3 regions of the Promicromonospora sp. CA-289599 genome follow, and region 3 is predicted to be linked to each of the others. Evidence: predicted binding sites of a transcription regulator. Region 3 holds the regulator's gene; each other region holds the start of a gene.
The links. Region 3 encodes LexA, which represses DNA repair genes until DNA is damaged. Its sites were predicted from a motif close to TCGAACANNTGTTCGA; they were not measured.
Positions count from the first base shown of each region.

Region 1: ACQEVI_RS02510 (DUF222 domain-containing protein) is a predicted target of LexA. The motif match lies at 4,519-4,534, and genes of this name have one in related genera.
Region 2: ACQEVI_RS26845 (HNH endonuclease signature motif containing protein) is a predicted target of LexA. The motif match lies at 2,092-2,107, and genes of this name have one in related genera.

Region 1 covers NZ_JBNJNI010000001.1:602,024-608,028, reverse strand. The annotation lists gene ACQEVI_RS02520 (FtsK/SpoIIIE domain-containing protein) at 1-3,224, shown strand, start outside; gene ACQEVI_RS02515 (hypothetical protein) at 3,299-4,351, shown strand; gene ACQEVI_RS02510 (DUF222 domain-containing protein) at 4,589-6,005, shown strand, end outside.
Region 2 covers NZ_JBNJNI010000001.1:6,023,165-6,029,169, forward strand. The annotation lists gene ACQEVI_RS26845 (HNH endonuclease signature motif containing protein) at 4-2,031, opposite strand; gene ACQEVI_RS26850 (DNA-3-methyladenine glycosylase family protein) at 2,335-3,252, opposite strand; gene ACQEVI_RS26855 (esterase/lipase family protein) at 3,289-4,005, opposite strand; gene ACQEVI_RS26860 (alpha/beta fold hydrolase) at 4,002-4,787, opposite strand; gene ACQEVI_RS26865 (NAD-dependent epimerase/dehydratase family protein) at 4,876-6,005, shown strand, end outside.
Region 3 covers NZ_JBNJNI010000001.1:4,770,138-4,776,142, reverse strand. The annotation lists gene thpD (ectoine hydroxylase) at 1-485, shown strand, start outside; gene ACQEVI_RS21275 (DUF5302 domain-containing protein) at 554-781, opposite strand; gene nrdR (transcriptional regulator NrdR) at 928-1,401, opposite strand; gene ACQEVI_RS21265 (LysM peptidoglycan-binding domain-containing protein) at 1,521-1,967, opposite strand; gene lexA (transcriptional repressor LexA) at 2,157-2,972, shown strand; gene ACQEVI_RS21255 (L-lactate dehydrogenase) at 3,078-4,067, opposite strand; gene ACQEVI_RS21250 (ATP-dependent DNA helicase) at 4,095-6,005, opposite strand, start outside.

The sequences.
Region 1 (6,005 bases), 4.2 Mb from region 3:
GCGTGGTCGGCCTGGCCGGCCCGGGGGACTGGCCGCGCCGTCGGGCACGCTGGATGGTGGGCCAGCTCGGTGTGCTGCAGAGCCCGCGCGACGTCCAGGTCTACGTGCTGACCAGCTCCGAGCACGTGCAGTCCTGGGCGTGGGCGGCCTGGCTGCCGCACGTGCGCCCGTCGTTCGGCCAGGAGGCCGTGGCCCTGATCGGGACCACCACGGACACCCTGTCGGCCCGCGTCGCCGAGGTGAACTCGCTGATCACGCAACGCCGCGCCGCCATGGAGGGGTCGAGCAACAAGGTCCTGTCCGGCCCGCAGGTGGTGGTGGTGCTCGACGGCGCCCGCCGGCTGCGCGCGCTCCCCGGTGTCGTCTCCATCCTGCGCGACGGCCCCGGCGTCGGTGTGAGCGTCGTCTGCCTGGACGGTGACGAGCAGCTGCTGCCCGAGGAGTGCACCGTCGTGGCGCTCGCGCGCGTGGACGGCGGCATGACGCTGCGCCGGCAGGACGCCGACGACCTGCGGTCCGTGCTCGTCGACGAGGTGCAGGACGACTGGTACGAGCCCGTCGCCCGCGCCGTCGCCGCGGTGCACGACGTGACCGCCGCCGAGGGCGAGGGGCTCATCCCCGACTCGGCGCGGCTCGTCGAGGTGCTCGGCATCGAGGAGGTCGACGCCGAGCAGATGGTGGCCCGGTGGCGCATGATCTCGAACGGCGGCAAGGGGAGCACCGGCGCCGTCGTGGGCGTGTCGCTGGACGGGCCGTTCACGCTCGACATGGTGCGCGACGGGCCGCACGCCCTGGTGGGCGGCACCACCGGTTCGGGCAAGTCGGAGTTCCTGCAGACCGTCGTCGCGTCGCTCGCGGTGGTGAACACGCCCGAGACCATGAACTTCGTGCTCGTCGACTACAAGGGCGGCGCGGCCTTCAGCCAGTGCGAGCAGCTGCCGCACACCGTCGGCATGGTCACCGACCTCGACTCCCACCTCGTGGAACGGGCACTCGACTCGCTCCGCGCCGAGCTCACCTTCCGTGAGCACATCCTCGCCGCCGCCGGGGCCAAGGACCTGGAGGACTACCTCGACGCCCAGGGGCGGGGGTACGTGGGACCGACGCTGCCGCGCCTGATGATCGTCATCGACGAGTTCGCCTCGATGGCCCGCGAGCTGCCCGACTTCGTCGCCGGGCTGGTCAACATCGCCCAGCGGGGCCGCTCGCTCGGCATCCACCTGATCCTCGCCACCCAGCGCCCGTCCGGCGTCATCTCCCCGGAGATCCGCGCCAACACGAACCTGCGCGTCGCCCTGCGGATGACGGACAAGAGCGAGTCCAAGGACGTCATCGACGCGAACGAGGCGGCGGACATCACCAAGTCGCAGCCCGGCCGGGCCTACGCCCGGCTCGGGAGCACGTCGCTGATCCCGTTCCAGTCCGCCCGCGTGGGCGGACGGCGGCTCTCGCTGACCGATCTCGGCCAGGTCGACCCGCCGTTCGTCGCGCGCGTGTCGGTGGCCGACCTCGGTGCCCCGCCGCCGAGCCGGCCCCGCGTGAAGCGGCAGGAGAACGTCGAGACCGACCTCGCCGCGCTGGTCGAGACCCTGCGCGAGACCGCCAGGCTGGGCGGCTGGCCCGCACCGCGCCGGCCGTGGCTGCCGGCGCTCCCGGACCTGCTGTCCCTCGACGGCCTGGCGCAGCCGACCGGCCCTGCGCAGCCGACCGCCGGGTCGCAGTTCGTCTGGGCGCTGGAGGACTCACCCGCCGACCAGCGCCAGGGGCCCGCCCTGATCGACCTCGACGACTTCGGGCACCGGTACGTGATCGGCGCCCCGGGCAGCGGCCGTTCGACGACGCTGCGCACCGTGGCGTTCTCCGCCGCACGCACCATGTCCGTGGCCGACCTGCACCTGTACGCGCTCGACTGCGGCAACGGCGCCCTGACGGTGCTGAACGAGCTGCCGCACACGGGCGCCGTCGTGCAGCGCGGACAGGCCGAGCGGGCCAAGCGGCTGCTCACGCGCCTGCAGGCGGAGCTCGGGCGGCGTCAGCAGGTGCTCGCGGCCGGCAACTTCGCCAGCGTCACGGAACAGCGCGAGCTCGCCGACCCGGGAACCGGGCTGCCGCGCGTGCTCGTGCTGATCGACCGCTGGGAGAGCTTCATGAGCACCTACGGCGAGATCGACAGCGGCAAGCTCGTCGAGATCGTCCAGGAGCTGCTGCGCGACGGCGCGAGCGCAGGCATCCACCTCCTGGTCGCCGGCGACCGCAGCCTGCTCTCCAGCCGGATGAGCGTGCTGACCGACGACTCCCTCGTGCTGCGGCTGACCGACCGGTTCGACTACGGGATGGTCGGCATCAACCACAAGAAGCTGCCCGAGGAGATCCTGCCCGGGCGGGCCTTCCGGTCGGGCAGCGGGCTCGAGGTGCAGGTCGCGATCCTCGGCGACGACCCGTCGGGCCGTGCCCAGACGGGCGCCGCCCGCCGGATGGCGGCCGAGATCCGGGAGCGCTCGCAGGTGGCGCCCGGAACGGGTCCGTTCCGCGTGGACGACCTGCCCTCCACGATCACCGTGGACGCGGCGTACCAGTACGTCGGCCCGGAGGCGGCCCGGCCGATGTGGGCGCTGCTCGGCGTCGGCGGCGACGACCTGACGGCGTTCGGCATGGACCTCGCCGGGGACGCGCCCGCGTTCCTGGTGGGCGGCCCGTCCAAGTCGGGACGGTCCACGATGCTCGCGGTCATGACGGAGTCGCTGCTGCGCGGCGGCACGCAGGTCGTGATCCTCGCACCCCGGCCGAGCGTCCTGCGCGACTTCGAGGGCCGGGACGGCGTGCGCGCCGTGCTGACCGGCGCGGAGGTCACGGAGGAGGATCTGGCGCCACACCTCGACCCGGACGGTTCCCCGGTGGTGCTGGTCGTGGACGACGGCGAGCTCGTGGCCGACGCCCCGGCGAAGACGTGGCTCCGGGCCTACCTGCGGACGGCCGCCGACAACCGCCGCGGCCTGATCCTCGGCGGCGACGCCTCCGAGGTGGCAGGCGGGTTCTCCGGCTGGCAGGTCGACGTCAAGAAGAGCCGTCGCGGCGCGCTGCTCAGCCCCCAGGACCGGTTCGACGGAGACCTGGTGGGCGCGAGCCTGCCGCGTTCCGCGGTGTCGACCCAGGTCACGCCGGGCAAGGCGCTCGTGCACCTCGGGTCGGGAGAGCTGATGACGGTGCTGGTGCCGACGCTGTAGGGGTTCGCGTGGGGTGGGCGCGGGGACGGGCGTGGCGGTCGCGCGCGTCCCCGTCGTCGTGCCACGGTAGGTGCGTGCCAGCGGACGACCAGTTCGATCTCGACACCGCCGTCGACGCGCTCTACGCGCGGCCTCTCGACGAGTTCATCGCCGCGCGCGACGCCGCCGTCCGCCAGGCGACGGACAGCGGCGACCGCCTGGGCGCCGCGCGGGTCAAGCGACTGCGGAAACCGTCGGTCGCCGCCTGGGCGATCAACCAGGTCGCGCGGAAGCACCCCGACGAGACCGGGGCGCTCGCGGCGCTCGGCGACGAGCTGCGAGCCGCGACGCAGGACCGGGACCGCGCCCGCATCCGGGCGCTGGACCACCTGCGGCGTGAGCGCACCGACGCCCTGGTCCGCTCCGTCCGCGAGGCGGGTGAGGTGGGCGGACGGTCCCTGTCTTCCGCCGTGCTCGACCGGATGACCGAGACACTGACCGCCGCCGTGATGGATCCGGACGCCGCGGCGGTGGTCCGTGCGGGGCGCCTCTCCCGGGCGCTGCAGCACGTCGGCTTCGGGATCGTGGACGAGGAGGGCGAGGAGGCCGAGCTCGTCGAGCTGCGTCCGGCGACGGCGGAGGCCGGAGGGTCGGAGGATTCTCAGGGGCCGGAGGGTGCCCGAGGGCCGGAGGGCGAGGGACGGCCGAGGGCGGCGGGGCGGTCGAATGGGACTGGACGGCCGAAAGCGGCTGGGGCGTCGAAAGGGACTGGCCAGTCCAAGCCGAAGAAGACACCGGCCGCCGACAAGACCGATTCCGCGGAGGCGGGCCTGGTCGCCGCGGAGCAGGCAGTCGAGGAGACTTCCGCGCGGGTCGATGAGCTGGAGGCGCGCCGCGACGAGATTCGCGAGCGGCTGCGCACCGCGGACGCGGTGATCGAACGCGGGGAAGGCGAGGTCGAGCGTCTCGACCGGGAGCTGGAGCGGCTCTCCGCCGAGCGGAACACGGTGAGTGAGGCGGTCGACGAGGCTCAAGAGACCGCGGACGAGGCGCGCACCGACCTGGCGGCCCTCGAGGACGAGCTGGACGACGCCGTGGAGCGCGCCGCCGAAGCCCGTCACCGACGCCGGGATGCCCGCGGGCGGTAGGTCCTGCGGGCTGGGCGGCTGGCGGGTGAGCCGCTGGTCGGGCTCGGGCGGTGAACGGTGAGGGTGCGAGTCGTCACTGACATGTGGCGTGCGAGGAATCCGGTGGCACCCGAGGCCGCGTCGAGACGGTCAGAAGTTATCCACAGATTTGAAATCTGGCGAGCAGATCGCACGAGTGTTCGAGATAATAGATGCACCGAAGGAGTGAAAACTAGAGGCGAGCGGGGGGTGGGCATGATGGAGCAGACGACGAACAGTGGGCCCACCGGCGGCCTGCCCGCTGCGGCTTCGATCGAGGACGTGCTGGCCCTGCTCGAGAAGACGGTCGATGAGCTGACCGCCCAGACCAGCCCGGAGACCCTGACCGGCTGGGACGCCCCGAGCATCGGCCGCCTGGTCGAGGCCCACACCCGGATCCGTCGGCTGACCGGCCGCCTGGACGGTGTCCGCTACACCCTGCTGCCCCGGATCGAGGACGAGGGTTCCTGGCGCTCGGGTGGCATGACGCGTACGTTCACGACCTGGTTGCGCCTGCGTGAAGGGGTCTCCGCGCGCACGGCGGGTAAGGACATGACGATCGCGCGGCGTCTGGCGACCGCGCTGCCCGCCACCCGGGAGCGCCTGGTCGCCGGAACCCTGGGTGTCGACCACGCCCGCGTGATGACGGAGGTCGCACCCACGAGCGAGACGCGTACGGATGCGTTGGCGTGGTTGATCGATACCCGTACCGGGCACACCACCACCCCGGAACAGTTCGTGCAGAGCGTCCCGGTCGACTTCCCCGACCCGGCCGAGGACCCGGACGGGACCCGTACCCGGGAGCTGGTCACCCAGGTCCTGGAGACCGCGGTCACCGAGGGAACCCTGGTCACGGGTGAGGGCATCGTCCTACGTGAAGCGGGTGTGTTGAACGCGGACCAGTTCCGCACGGTCGCGCGCCGGTTCGCGACCGTGACCGACCCGGACACCGACGACCTCGATGACGACAAGGCAGCCCACGGTGAGTTCTTCGACCTGGCCAAGACGTTCGGCGGGTACCACGTGGCCGGGTTCCTCACCGACGAGCACGGCCTCCTGGTCAGCACCGCGATCAACGCGGTCCTGGGCGCCCCGTCCGCGGACGACGCCCGGACCACGACGCAGCGCCGCGCACAAGGCCTCGCGGACGTCGCGCGGGTGGTGCTGGACACGAACCAGGCCTCCCCAGGGGCAGCGATCGCACCGCACCTGAACGTGACCGTGTCGTGGAACGAGTTCGTCACCCAGGTCACCCGCACCCGCGACGGCCTGTGCCTGACCTGCGGACAGACCCGACCCGGCTCCACGACCCGACCAGACGCAACGAGTGCAACGGGTGCCGCAGGCACAGCGGGTACCGCAGGCACCGACACAGCCAGTCCGACGGCAGTGGCCGGATTGCTGACGTCTGGTGGTCCCGTGTTCACCGAGACCAGCGAGCGTGCCCCACGCGCCCTGGTGCGTCGCCTGGCGTGTCACAGTGCGGTGACCCGGATCGTGTTCGGAGCCGACGGCGCCGTCCTGGACGTCGGACGCGCCCAACGCACCGTGACCGGACAGATGCGACGCGCCGTCATCGCGAGGGACCAGCACTGCGTCTGGCCAGGATGCGACCAACCACCCTCACGCTGCGAGG
Region 2 (6,005 bases), 1.3 Mb from region 3:
TCGTTAGAAGGGTGGTTCGTCGGGGCCAGCCTGAGCCGTCGAACCGGTCGGTCTCGCCGGGTCGGTCTGGTTGATCGGGTGGTCCGGTTGGTTCGGTACGGAGCCGGGTTCGGTGGTCGCGTAGGCGCGCGGCAGGCGCTGCCCGGTCAGTGCTTGGAGGGCCAGGTCGTGGCTGGTGTCGGGATCGATGTCGCCGAGGTCGACGTGGGTGTCCAGCACGGTGGGTGGTCGGGTATGGATGCGGCCGGTGGGTGTGGTCCAGATCGTGATCCCGGTGTGCGGGTCACGGACGATGTTCCAGTCAGCGTGTGTCTTGAGCAGGTGATGCTTGCGGCACAGCGCGTGCAGGTTGTGCGCGTTGGTCTGCCCTCGTTCGACGGGCGCGTCGCCTTTCCTGGTGTGGCGGTCGCCGCTGCGGTCGATGGTCTTCGTGTTCTTCTGGTGGTCGAAGGATTCGATGTGGTCCAGGTCGCACCGCTCGGCCGAGGTGTCACAGCCGGGTGCGGTGCACGTGACGTCTCTGGCCTCGACTGCGCCGCGCAGGGTCCTGCCAGGTTGATAGGCAGTGGTGGAGTAGTCGGTCAGGATCCCGGTGACAGGGTCGGTCAGCAGACGCTGCCAGGTCGCGTCGGCCGCGATGATCCGTGCGGTCTCGGCAGGGACCGGCCCGAATCCCGCAAGCTCGCCGGGCGCGTTGTCCAGGCCGAGCAGCGCGGTGGCCGGGATCGTGACCCGCACGACGGGGCGGGTCGGGACGATCCGTACCGGCCGCACGACCTCCTGCACCACAACCTCCTGGACCACCTGCTGCACCGGCGCCCGACCACCACACGCGCACACCGGCACCGGCCCGCTTTCGGTGGTCCGGGTGCTCCCGTTTGCCGTGGTGTTCCCAGCGGTCGTCGTGTCGGCTCGAGTGCCAGTGTCCGCGCCCGCACTTCCAGCAGCCGCAATCCCAGTCGTCGTGCCAGTCGCCGCGCCTGGGCCCGCGCTGGGAACGGGGTCTGTGTCGGGTTCGGTGTATCGGTCGGCGGGCAGGAGGCGGCCGGTGATGATCCCGGTCAACGAGTCGGCGCGTAGCTGGCTCAGAGTGCGTTCCTCACCGGTGACACGGCGCAGCTGGTGGGCCATGTCATCCACAACTCCCCAGACCGCCGCGGCGTCCACGGCCGGTAGGTACGCGGACAGCCAGCCCATGTCGTTCTCCGCACGGTCGACCTGCACACTGCGGCGTTGCGCTTCGGCCCGAGCGGCCTGCGCAGCGCCGTGCAGGTTCTTCGCGAAAGCGAGCATCCGGGACTGCAACCACTTCCACGTCCGGCGCGGTGCCTGGGGCAGGAACCGGCGGATCGCCTCCGCCCGCTCCGACACCGTCAGCCGGGACGCAGAACGCAGTAGCGTGTGCGCTTTACGAGTGTCGATCCTGCCTTTCAGCAGGGCGGTGATCACACTGGGGTGCTGGGTCCCGGACTCGGCTCGGACCACGACCTCGGTCGCTTCCGAGGCCGTGACCACCAGCTCGCCCGTGACCTGCCCGACCAGCGAGCTGTGCGCCAGCGGATGCGACTCCCGCGCCGCGCGCTCTGCGACGACGCGGGCCTGCACGCCCGCTATCCAGGACTGCAGCCGGCTGCACGCGAGGACCACGTCGGCCAGGGTCTCGTCCGACAGGTCGGCCAGCACACTGAAACCCATACCCTCACCACCGCGCCCAGCCGGACCGGTACCCGCGCCCGAGTCTGAGTCTGAATCCGGGTCCGCGGCGACGGGCAGACCGATCTCCAGGTTCCCGTCCACGTCGAGAGCCTCAGCGACCACGCGCGCCAGCCGCATACCCGGCGCGTCCTGCAACGCCCGACGCAGGACGTCCCCCGGCCAGAAAGCGACCGGCACGACCTCCGGAGGCCAGTCCGGCGCGAAGTCCTCCGGCATGTCAGGCGGCGTTACCCGCGTGCCACTCGGCATCTCCACCGGCGGCACCACGTCCGTATACGCACCGCGCGTGCGGTCGTCGAACGATCCCTCATACATTCCGGCCCACCTCCCCCGTGGTTCATTCCTCAAGAAGAGTAAACTCAGGCCTCCATCTCTTAGGACCTTTGTTCGATCCTATGCTCGACCACTGACACCCACTTGTTCCTTCTGCCCTCTGCGCAGGACTGCCGAACCTCACCGCCTCCCCGTACACGGCCGCCTACTTGACGCGCTCACCACGGCTGAACCCACGCCGGCGCACCCGAAGACTGCATCACAAGACCCCACCACAAGACCCAGAGCCGAGACCCAGAGCAAAGGTCCCGCGCAGAGACCCAGCCGCCCAGCAACGACTACCGGTCAGAACGCCCGGTAGTCCGCGATCGGCAGCTTCGGCCCACGGCGGGGCGCCTTGTGCCGCCCGTCGATCATGAGCAGCCGAACCACCCTGTGCCGGTGCGGCGCGTACGGCGCCAGCAGCCGCAGCATCCCGGCGTCGTCGGTGCGCTCGCCAGAGAGCGCCCAGCCGACCGCCGCAGGCAGGTGGAAGTCGCCCACGGAGACGGCGTCCGCGTCACCAAAGGCGCGCTGCGCCACCTCCGCCGACGTCCACACACCCACGCCCTGCACCTTCTCGAGCCGCGCGCGAGCCTCGGCGGGTGCCATCGCACACGCCTCCTCAAGGCGCGGCGCCACCAGCGCGCACCGCATCACCGTGCGGGCACGTCCGGGGTCGACGCCAGCGCGGTGCCAGTCCCAGACCGGCACCCGCGTCCAGGTCTGCGCGTCCGGGACCACCCGTAGCCCGCCCCGCAACCCCTCGGGCGCCGGGCCCGGCGCCCGTGTGCCGTAGCGCCGCACGAGCCACTGCCACGCCCGGTGGGCCGTCAAGGTCTGCACGCGCTGCTCCAGGACCGCGGGCACGAGGGCCTCCAGCACCCGGCCGCTGCGCACCATCCGCATCCCGGCCGCCCGACGGTGGGCGTCGCGGACCTGCGGCGGCGGCGCGAAGTCCGTGGCGTCGTCGTCCTCCCCGAGCAGCGTGGGCAGCGCGTCGGCGGCCTCCCGCGCGCCGTCGCCCCAGTGCTGCACCACCACCTCGTGCGGGCCGGCGGGCACGAATCGCTGCGTCACCGGGCCCGTGGCCAGCAGCGACGTCCGCCAGACGGTTCCATCGGCCGCCCGGTGGAACGTCGGGTCCGCGGGCCCGTGCCCCAGCGGTCCGAGCGTCAGGGCGACGTCGGTCCGGCGCGGCGAGCTGTGGCGGACGGTGAGCACATCTCAGTTGACCACGCGCGGCCCGGCGAACCGGAATCAGCGCACCGCGCGCTCGGACTCCACCCGCGCCACCTCGCGCACCACGGTCTGCACGAGCAGGCGGTGCCCCAGCGGCCGGAAGTGCCCCGACAGCGGCAGCTCGATGTTCCGCGCACCCTCCAGCCGGCCCGTCTCGGGGATGTGCGGGTCGAACCGCGGGTAGACGGCGGTGATGCGCTCGTTGACGAGCAGCTCCCCTGCGAGCGCCAGCAGCACCGGGTCACGGGGGTCGAACGACCGCAGCGACCGAGAGAGCATGTACCGCGCCCAGCGGGAGCCGGTGAACGGCGTCGCGATCGCGACCATGCCGAGCACCCGGTCGCTCGCCCCCGAGAGCAGGACCCGCTTGCCGATGAGGCCGCCCTTGCTGTGCGCCACGAGTACCACCCCGGTCAGGCCCGTGCGCTCCAGGTGCTCGACCACTGTGTCGGCCGACTCCGGGACCGGCCGGAGGTTGAGCCTGAGGCCTGGGACAGCATGGACCGGATGTCCCGCACGGGCCAGCGCCGTGGCGACGGGCTGCAGGAACTCCCAGGTCTCGTAGATGCCGGGCAGCAGCAGGACGGGGGCCCTCGACGACGCGCCGGCCGCCCCGGGCAGCTTCGGCCGCCGGAGATAGTGCCGCGCCTGCCGCTCCGTCGCCCATGCGTAGTCGGCGGCCCACGCGACGAGCCGCGCGAGCACGCCGTCGGGCGAGCGTCGTCGGCCGCTCATCCGACGCCCCGGTCCGCCGCCGGCCATGCGTCCAGGACAGCCTCGGCGACGCCCGCGGGGTCAGCGTCCATGGCGTGATGCCGGCCGCCCACGGTGCGGTACCGCCCGAGCGGGGCACTCGCCGCGAGCGTCTCGGCCCAGCGCTCCGTCGCGACCGGGTCGCCCTCACCCCGCACCACGACTACCGGTGCGGCGATGCGGGGCAGCACGTCCTCCAGCCGGTGCTCGACGACGTGGCGCAGCTGCCGCAGGTAGTACGGCGCGCCGCAGCGCACCAGGGAATCGAACAGGAGCGTTCCGATGGTGCGGGGCGACTCCCCCACGACATCGATCGCGAGACGTACCGCCTGACGCGGGAACGTACGTGCGCCCGGCTCCGCCGTCGGGCCGAGGAGGACGCCCGCCGACGCGGCGTCGGGATGGTCGGCGAGCAGGTCGCCCACTACCTGCGTGCCCATCGAGTGGCCGACGAGGACCGGCGCGGGCAGACCGGCGTCGAGCACGTGCTCGCGGACGTACCGCGCGACGACTGCCGCGTGCTCGGGGACCGTGACGTCGCGGCGCGGGTGCGGGGACGCGCCGTACCCGGGCAGGTCCAGCGCGTGCACCTCGCCGTGGGCCACCAGGTGGTCCACGAGCCTGGCGTACGTGCGCGACGAGCAGCCCACGCCGTGCACGAGCACGAAGGCTCGGCCCGCGTCGGGCGGCGCCGAGACGTGTCCGACGACGGTGAGGCCGTCGTCCTCGAATCGGTGGGTCCGGCGCGAGCTGATCCTGGGCATGTCGCCAGCATGGTGGAACACCCGCCGACACGCGAGGTACGCAGCGCCGTCGAATGCGAGTGCACGGGGCCGGTGTGACGGTGTTCTCATGCGTGTAGTCGTCGTGGGAGCCACAGGGAACGCCGGGACCGCGCTGCTGCGGGCGCTGCACGCAGAGCCGCGGGTCACGTCCGTGCTCGGTATGGCCCGGCGGTTGCCCGACCGGAACGCCGAACCGTACCGGTACGCCGAGTGGGCGCCCGTCGATCTCTCGGCGGAGGACGGGGCTGTCGTCGACCAGCTCAGCGAGCACGTCCGCGGCGCCGACTCCGTGGTCCACCTCGCGTGGCTCGTCCAGCCCAACCGCGAGCGCGACCTGCTGCGCCGCACCAACGTGGAGGGCACCCGCCGGGTGGCCGACGCCGTCGCACGGGCGGGCGTACCGCACCTGGTGGTCGCGTCGTCGGTGGGTGCGTACTCCCCGGTCGACGACGACGGCCCGCGCCGCGAGGACTGGTCCACCGGCGGCATACCGACGTCGCACTACAGCGTGGACAAGGCGGCGCAGGAGCGGGTGCTGGACGAGCTGGAGGCCGAGCACCCCGAGGTCACCCTGGCGCGCCTGCGCCCCGCGCTGATCTTCCAGGCGGACGCCGCCCAGTCGGTCGTGCGCTACTTCCTGGGTCCGCTCGTGCCGACGCAGCTGCTGCGGCACGGCCGTCCGCCCATGCTGCCGCTGCCCGCCTGCCTGCGGCTGCAGGCGGTGCACGCGGACGACGTCGCCGACGCCTACCGGCGCGTCGTCCTCGAACGGGCCGGCGGCGCGTTCAACGTCGCGGCGGACGACGTGCTGCGCGGTGCGGACCTGGCCCGGATCGTCGGCCACGGGCGGCTGGTCGAGCTGCCGCCCGCCGTCGTGCGCGCGGCGCTGGCCGTCGCCTACGACGGCCGGATCGTCCGCGCCGACCCTGGCTGGCTCGACATGGCGATGACCGTGCCGGTGCTCGACACGTCCCGGATCAAGGACGAGCTGGGCTGGACGCCCCGCCGCACTGCGGCGCAGTCCGTGGCGGACCTGCTCGACGGCATGGCGGCCGGGCAGGGAACCGGCTCCGCTCCCCTGCGCCCCGCGAGCCCCCGGCCGGCAGGGGCGTCGGTGCTGCCGCTGCGGGCCCGGGGCGACCTGCGCATACCGGACACGATGGACCGCAACCTGTTCGGCCTCTACCTCTCCGAGCA
Region 3 (6,005 bases):
AGCCCGGCTTCGGTGGCGGCGACTTCGCCTGGCACTCGGACTTCGAGACGTGGCACGCCGAGGACGGCCTGCCACGGATGCGGACGGTCAGCATCTCGATCTCGCTGACCGACAACTACTCGTTCAACGGCCCGCTGATGATCATGCCCGGCACGCACAAGACCTACGTGTCCTGCACCGGCCGGACGCCGAACGACAACTACAAGTCGTCACTGGTGATGCAGAACGCCGGCACCCCGGATGAGGACATCCTCACCCGCATGGCCAGCTCGCACGGCATCGACGTTCTCGCCGGCAAGGCCGGCAGCGCGATCATGTTCGACTGCAACTGCATGCACGGCTCCAACGGCAACATCTCGCCGTTCCCCCGATCGAACATCTTCCTGGTCTACAACAGTGTCGAGAACACCGCGGTCGAGCCGTTCGCAGCGCAGAAGGCTCGACCGGCCTTCCTCGGGAGCCGGGACTTCACACCGGTCAGCTGAGGCAGCGCCGAAAGACAAGGCCGCTGACCTGGTCGTTCACCAGGTCAGCGGCCTCCATCACCGATGGATCAGCCGGACTTGCGGCGGAACATCTTCTGCACGGGGCCGGTCGTCTCCGAGCCGTGCACCGCGCCGGTGTTCACATCGCCCGCGGAGGTCCGGCTCCGAGCCGCGTTCTTGCGGTCCAGAGCCTCCTTGAACTTCGCCTTCGCGTCCGTGCTCGGCGCTGTCGCGACCTTGGGCTCTTCAACACCCTTGGTCTCGGCCACCTCGGCATTGGGCTTCTCGTCCGTCACACCGATCACCTCCTCTTGTTCCGGGGGTCCCTCGATCGGGTCCGTCGTCGGCCCCAGCCTGCACCACGGCGCAGCCGGGTGCCAACATTTTTGGATTTCACCTGGGCGAGCGCGGCCGACGACGGCGCGCCGGGCCGGGCCGGCTCCTATGCCTGAGCGGCGGCGGCCCGCTCGGCGCGCTCCGCGCGGAGCGAGGTGATCGCGCTCTCGAAGTCCTCGAGCGAGTCGAACGCCTGGTAGACGCTCGCGAACCGGAGGTAGGCGACCTCGTCGAGCTCGCGCAGGGGGCCGAGGATGGCGAGACCCACCTCGTACGCGTCGATCTCCGCGCTGCCGTTGCTCCGCAGGGTCTCCTCGACCCGCTGGGCCAGGATCGCCAGGTCGTCGTCGCTCACCGGACGCCCCTGGCACGCCTTGCGCACACCCGCGGCGACCTTGTCGCGGCTGAACGGCTCGGTGGCGCCGGAGCGCTTGACCACGGACAGGCTCGCGGTCTCCACGGTGGTGAACCGCCGGTTGCAGTTCGGGCACTGCCGCCGCCGCCGGATCGACAGGCCGTCGTCGGCAGTCCGCGAGTCCACCACGCGCGAGTCGGCGTGGCGACAGAACGGGCAGTGCATGCTCACTCCTGCGTGGTCGACCATCGACCGGAGGCCTCCGGTCGCGCCCCGACCGTAAGCGGGCAAACCACCCCCTTGCAACATAGCCGCAACATTCGTCGGTGAATCGACGCCTTCGGTCACTCCTTGGGCAGGAGCAACAGCTCCCCGACGCGCACGCTGCCGGTCGACATCCCGTTCAGCTCCTGCAGCCTGCCGACCGCGTGCCGCACGTCCTCGCCGGGCCTCGCGACCTCCTGGGCGAAGCCCCAGAGCGTCTCGCCCGGCTGCACCGCATGCACCCGGACCTCGGTGGGCTCCCCCGGGGAGCTGGCGACCGCCGTCGCCCCCCACGTGACCATCGGTGCGACCAGCAGCATGGCGAGCAGCACGAGGACCACGCGGCCGCGCCGGGTGAGCCGCAGGCCGGCCAGGCCCAGCCGGTCGGCGAGCGTGCGCCCCTCCGCCGGGGTGTACGCACGAACCGCAGCCGGTCCGGCCGCCGGTGCGTACGCCCGGCCATACGACGGCGCATACGCCTGTTCATACGTCGGGGTGTACTGCCGCAGCGGGATCACGTCCCCCATGGCCCCTCCTCGAAGTGTGCAGAGCTTCTGTCGTTCATACAAGCGTTCGTCGAACGCCCGTACCATTGTGTAGCACGGGACACCGTCCATGTCGAGACACGCTCGAACATTCGTTTGAGCCGAGCGCGTTTGTGACCTAGAGTGGGTAGCGCACAGGAGAACATTTGTCGGAACGGGAGGGGCACGGGCATGACGGGACGGGACGGGACCAGCGACACGAGAGCCGTCGACACGGCAGCCTCCGGCGTCGCCACGCTGGACACGCCAGCCGACAAGGCGGTCGCTGACGTGCACACGATCTCGCCGACAGACCGCCTCACCGAACGGCAGCGCCTCGTGCTGGACACGATCCGGCAGTCGTTCGAGACGCGCGGCTATCCGCCGTCGATGCGCGAGATCGGCGAGGCCGTCGGGCTGGCCAGCCCGTCGAGCGTCAAGCACCAGCTCCAGATGCTCGAGAAGAAGGGCTTCCTGCGCCGCGACCCCAACCGGCCGCGCGCCATGGAGCTCGTGGAGCCGATGGCCGAGCAGGTCGACAAGCCGACGCGCGGCGAGATCCACTGGCCCGAGCCGCGCCGCAGCGGCCAGGTCCACTGGGGTGGCTCCGTGCCCGACGACGCCAGCACTCCCCCGCCGTCGTACGTGCCGCTCGTGGGCCGGATCGCGGCCGGTGGCCCCATCCTTGCCGAGCAGGTCGTCGAGGACGTGTTCCCGCTCCCCCGCCAGCTGGTGGGCGACGGCGAGCTGTTCCTCCTCAAGGTCGCCGGCGACTCGATGGTCGACGCCGCGATCTGCGACGGCGACTGGGTGGTCGTGCGGCAGCAGAACGTCGCGGAGCAGGGCGAGATCGTCGCCGCCATGATCGACGGCGAGGCCACGGTCAAGACGTTCAAGCAGACCGACGGTCACGTGCTGCTGCTGCCGCAGAACCCGGCCTACGAGCCGATTCCCGGCGATGAGGCCCAGATCCTCGGCCGCGTGGTCGCGGTGCTGCGGTCCCTGTAGCCGGTAGGGCGTCCAAGGACGACGAGAACGGGGTTGTGTTCCGATGCCGATCCGGCAGGAACACAACCCCGTTCTCGTCGTCCTTGGGGCCGTACGGCCGCTGCGTCAGAAGCCGAAGCGCTTCTGGACCGCGCGCACGCTCTCCGCCGAGGCGCGAAGGCCCGCCAGCTCGTCGTCGGACATCGGCACCCGCACGTTGGCCGTGACACCCCGCCGGTCCACGAGCGACGGCACGGACAGACACACGTCGCTGATGCCGTGGTAGTCGTCCAGCAGCGAGGACACCGGCATGATCCGGCCCTCGTCGTTGAGCACCGCCTCGATGATGCGGGTAGCAGCCAGGCCGACGGCGTAGTTGGTCGCCCCCTTGCCGGAGATGATCCGGTACGCGGAGTCGACCACCTCGCGGTGCACCTCCGTACGCACCGCGACGTCGAGCGGCTGCTTGCCGCCCAGGGGCTCCCAGTCGAGCAGCGGCACGCCGCCGATCGAGGCCGAGCTCCACAGCGCTATCTCCGAGTCGCCGTGCTCTCCGGCGATGTACGCGTGCACGTTCCCCACCGCCACGCCGCAGCGCTCGGCGAGCACCACGCGGAGCCGGGAGGAGTCCAGGACCGTGCCGCTGCCGAACATCCGCTCGCGCGGCAGGCCGGAGATCTTGAGCGCCGCGTAGGTCACGACGTCCACCGGGTTGGTCACCATGACGTACGTGGCGTCCGGCGCGACGTCGACCAGACCGGGCAGGATGTCGCGCATCAGGCCGATCGTTCCCTCGGCGAGGTCGATCCGGGTCTGCCCTGGCTTCTGCTTCGCCCCCGCGGTCACGACCACGACGTCAGCTCCCGCGCAGACGCCGACGTCGTCCGAGCCGATCACCTGCGCCTGGGGCGTGAACATGAGGCCGTGCTGGAGGTCGAGCACCTCGGCCTCGACCTTCGCCCGGTTCACGTCGTGCAGGGCGATGGTCCGCGCCGAGCCCCGCGCGAGCGCGGCGAACGCCAGCGTGGAGCCCACCGCGCCCGCGCCCACCACAGCGATCTTGGTGGTGCGGGTGCCGGAGGACCGGTCGGCCGGGATGTCCGAAAGGGCTGCCATGCTCCCCAGACTAGGTGTCGAGCCGGACTAGGTGTCGAGCCTCGCCAGCGCGGCGCGCACCAGTGCTGGGTCGGTGGTCGGCCAGAACCCCGGCATCGAACGAGTGAGGAACGATGCGTAGCGGGCCGTCGCGAGGCGCGGGTCGAGGACCGCCACCACTCCCCTGTCGTCCATGCTCCGCACGAGGCGCCCGGCCCCCTGTGCGAGCAGCAGTGCCGCGTGCTGCGCGGACACCGCCATGAACCCGTTGCCGCCTGCCTGCTCCACTGCCTTGGCGCGTGCCGCCTTGACCGGGTCGTCGGGGCGCGGGAACGGGATGCGGTCGATCAGCACGAGCTGGCACGACGGACCCGGCACGTCCACGCCCTGCCACAGGGACAGCGTGCCGAACAGGCATGCCTCCGGATCCTCGGCGAACTCGCGCACGAGCGTGGGCAGCTGGTCGTCACCCTGCGCCAGGATCGGGAGGTCGAGCCGCTCGCGCATGGCCTCGGCCGCGGCGTTCGCGGCGCGACGCGAGGAGAAGAGCCCGAGCGTGCGGCCGCCGGCGGCGGTGATCAGCTCCGCGATCTCGTCGAGCTGCGCCTCCGTCGTCGGCTCGCGGCCGGGCGCCGGGAGGTGCCGCGCGATGTACAGGATGCCCTGGCGCGGGTAGTCGAACGGGCTGCCGGCGTCGAGACCCTGCCACGGCGGGGCATCCTCGCCCTTGAGGCCGAGCGTGCCGGCCACCGCGTCGAACGTGCCGCCCAGCGCCAGCGTGGCCGACGTGAAGACGCCCGTCGCCTCGCCCAGCAGGTGCATCCGGATCAGACCAGCCACGTGCAGCGGCGCCGCGTGCAGCCGGGTCACGTTGTCGGCGAACCCGCCCCAGTTGTTGTCAGGGCGTGAGCACCACAGCACGTCGGCGGTCGTGTCCTGGAACGACATGCGTTCCGCCGTCTCGAAGAGCTGCAGCATGGCGCCCTGCGCCATCTTCAGGCCGGGTTCGGGCTGGCCCGGAGCCTGTCCCTTGCTACCGCTCGCCTCCGGCTTGAGCGTGCTCAGCACCTCGCGGGCGGCGTCGCGCACCGCGGCCACCGCCAGGCGCAGCTCGTCGGGCAGACCGTTCGGGAACCGTTCGGCGGGGGCCGTCACCAGCAGCGTCCCCAGCGCCTGGGCCGCGGCGTCCAGCGCATCGGTGTTGGTGCCCGCGTGCCGCCGTGCCAGGCGTGCCGCGCTCTCCACCGAGGCCATGGACAGGTCCACGGTCGCCGAGGACGTGACCCGGTCCGTGAGCTCGTGCGCCTCGTCCACCACCACGACGTCGTGCTCCGGCAGGATGCCGGGGCTACCGGTGGCCGCGATGCCGAGCATCGCGTGGTTGGTCACCACCACGTCGGCCTCCCGGGAGGTGGCCCGAGCCTTGTCGGGGAAGCACTCGGCGAGCATCGGGCACTTGCCGCCCAGGCACTCCATGGCGGTCACCGAGACCTGGCGCCACGCCCGGTCCGGCACGCCCGGCACGAGGTCGTCGCGGTCGCCCGACTCCGTCTCGTTCGCCCACTCGTGCAGACGGCGGACGTGGTCGGCGAGCGTGGCGCCGTCGTCCCTGCGCCGGCCGCGAGCGCCGCCGGAAGCCGCGGGCTCCTCGGTGCGCGGGTGGTCCTCGCCGCCGGGCAGGTCGAACAGGGTGGGCTCGTCGGCGGGGTACCCGCCCCCGGCCTTGTGCACGCAGAGGTAGTTGTGCCAGCCCTTGAGCAGTGCGATCTTCGGTTCGCGCGGGAGCTGCGGTGTCACGGCCTTGGCCACGAGCGGCAGGTCGCGCGTGATGACCTGGCGCTGGAGGGCGAGCGTCGCCGTCGAGATGATGACCTTGCTCTCGGCGGCGACCGCGTGCCGGACGGCGGGCACCAGGTAGCCGAGCGACTTTCCGGTGCCGGTACCCGCCTGGACGAGCAG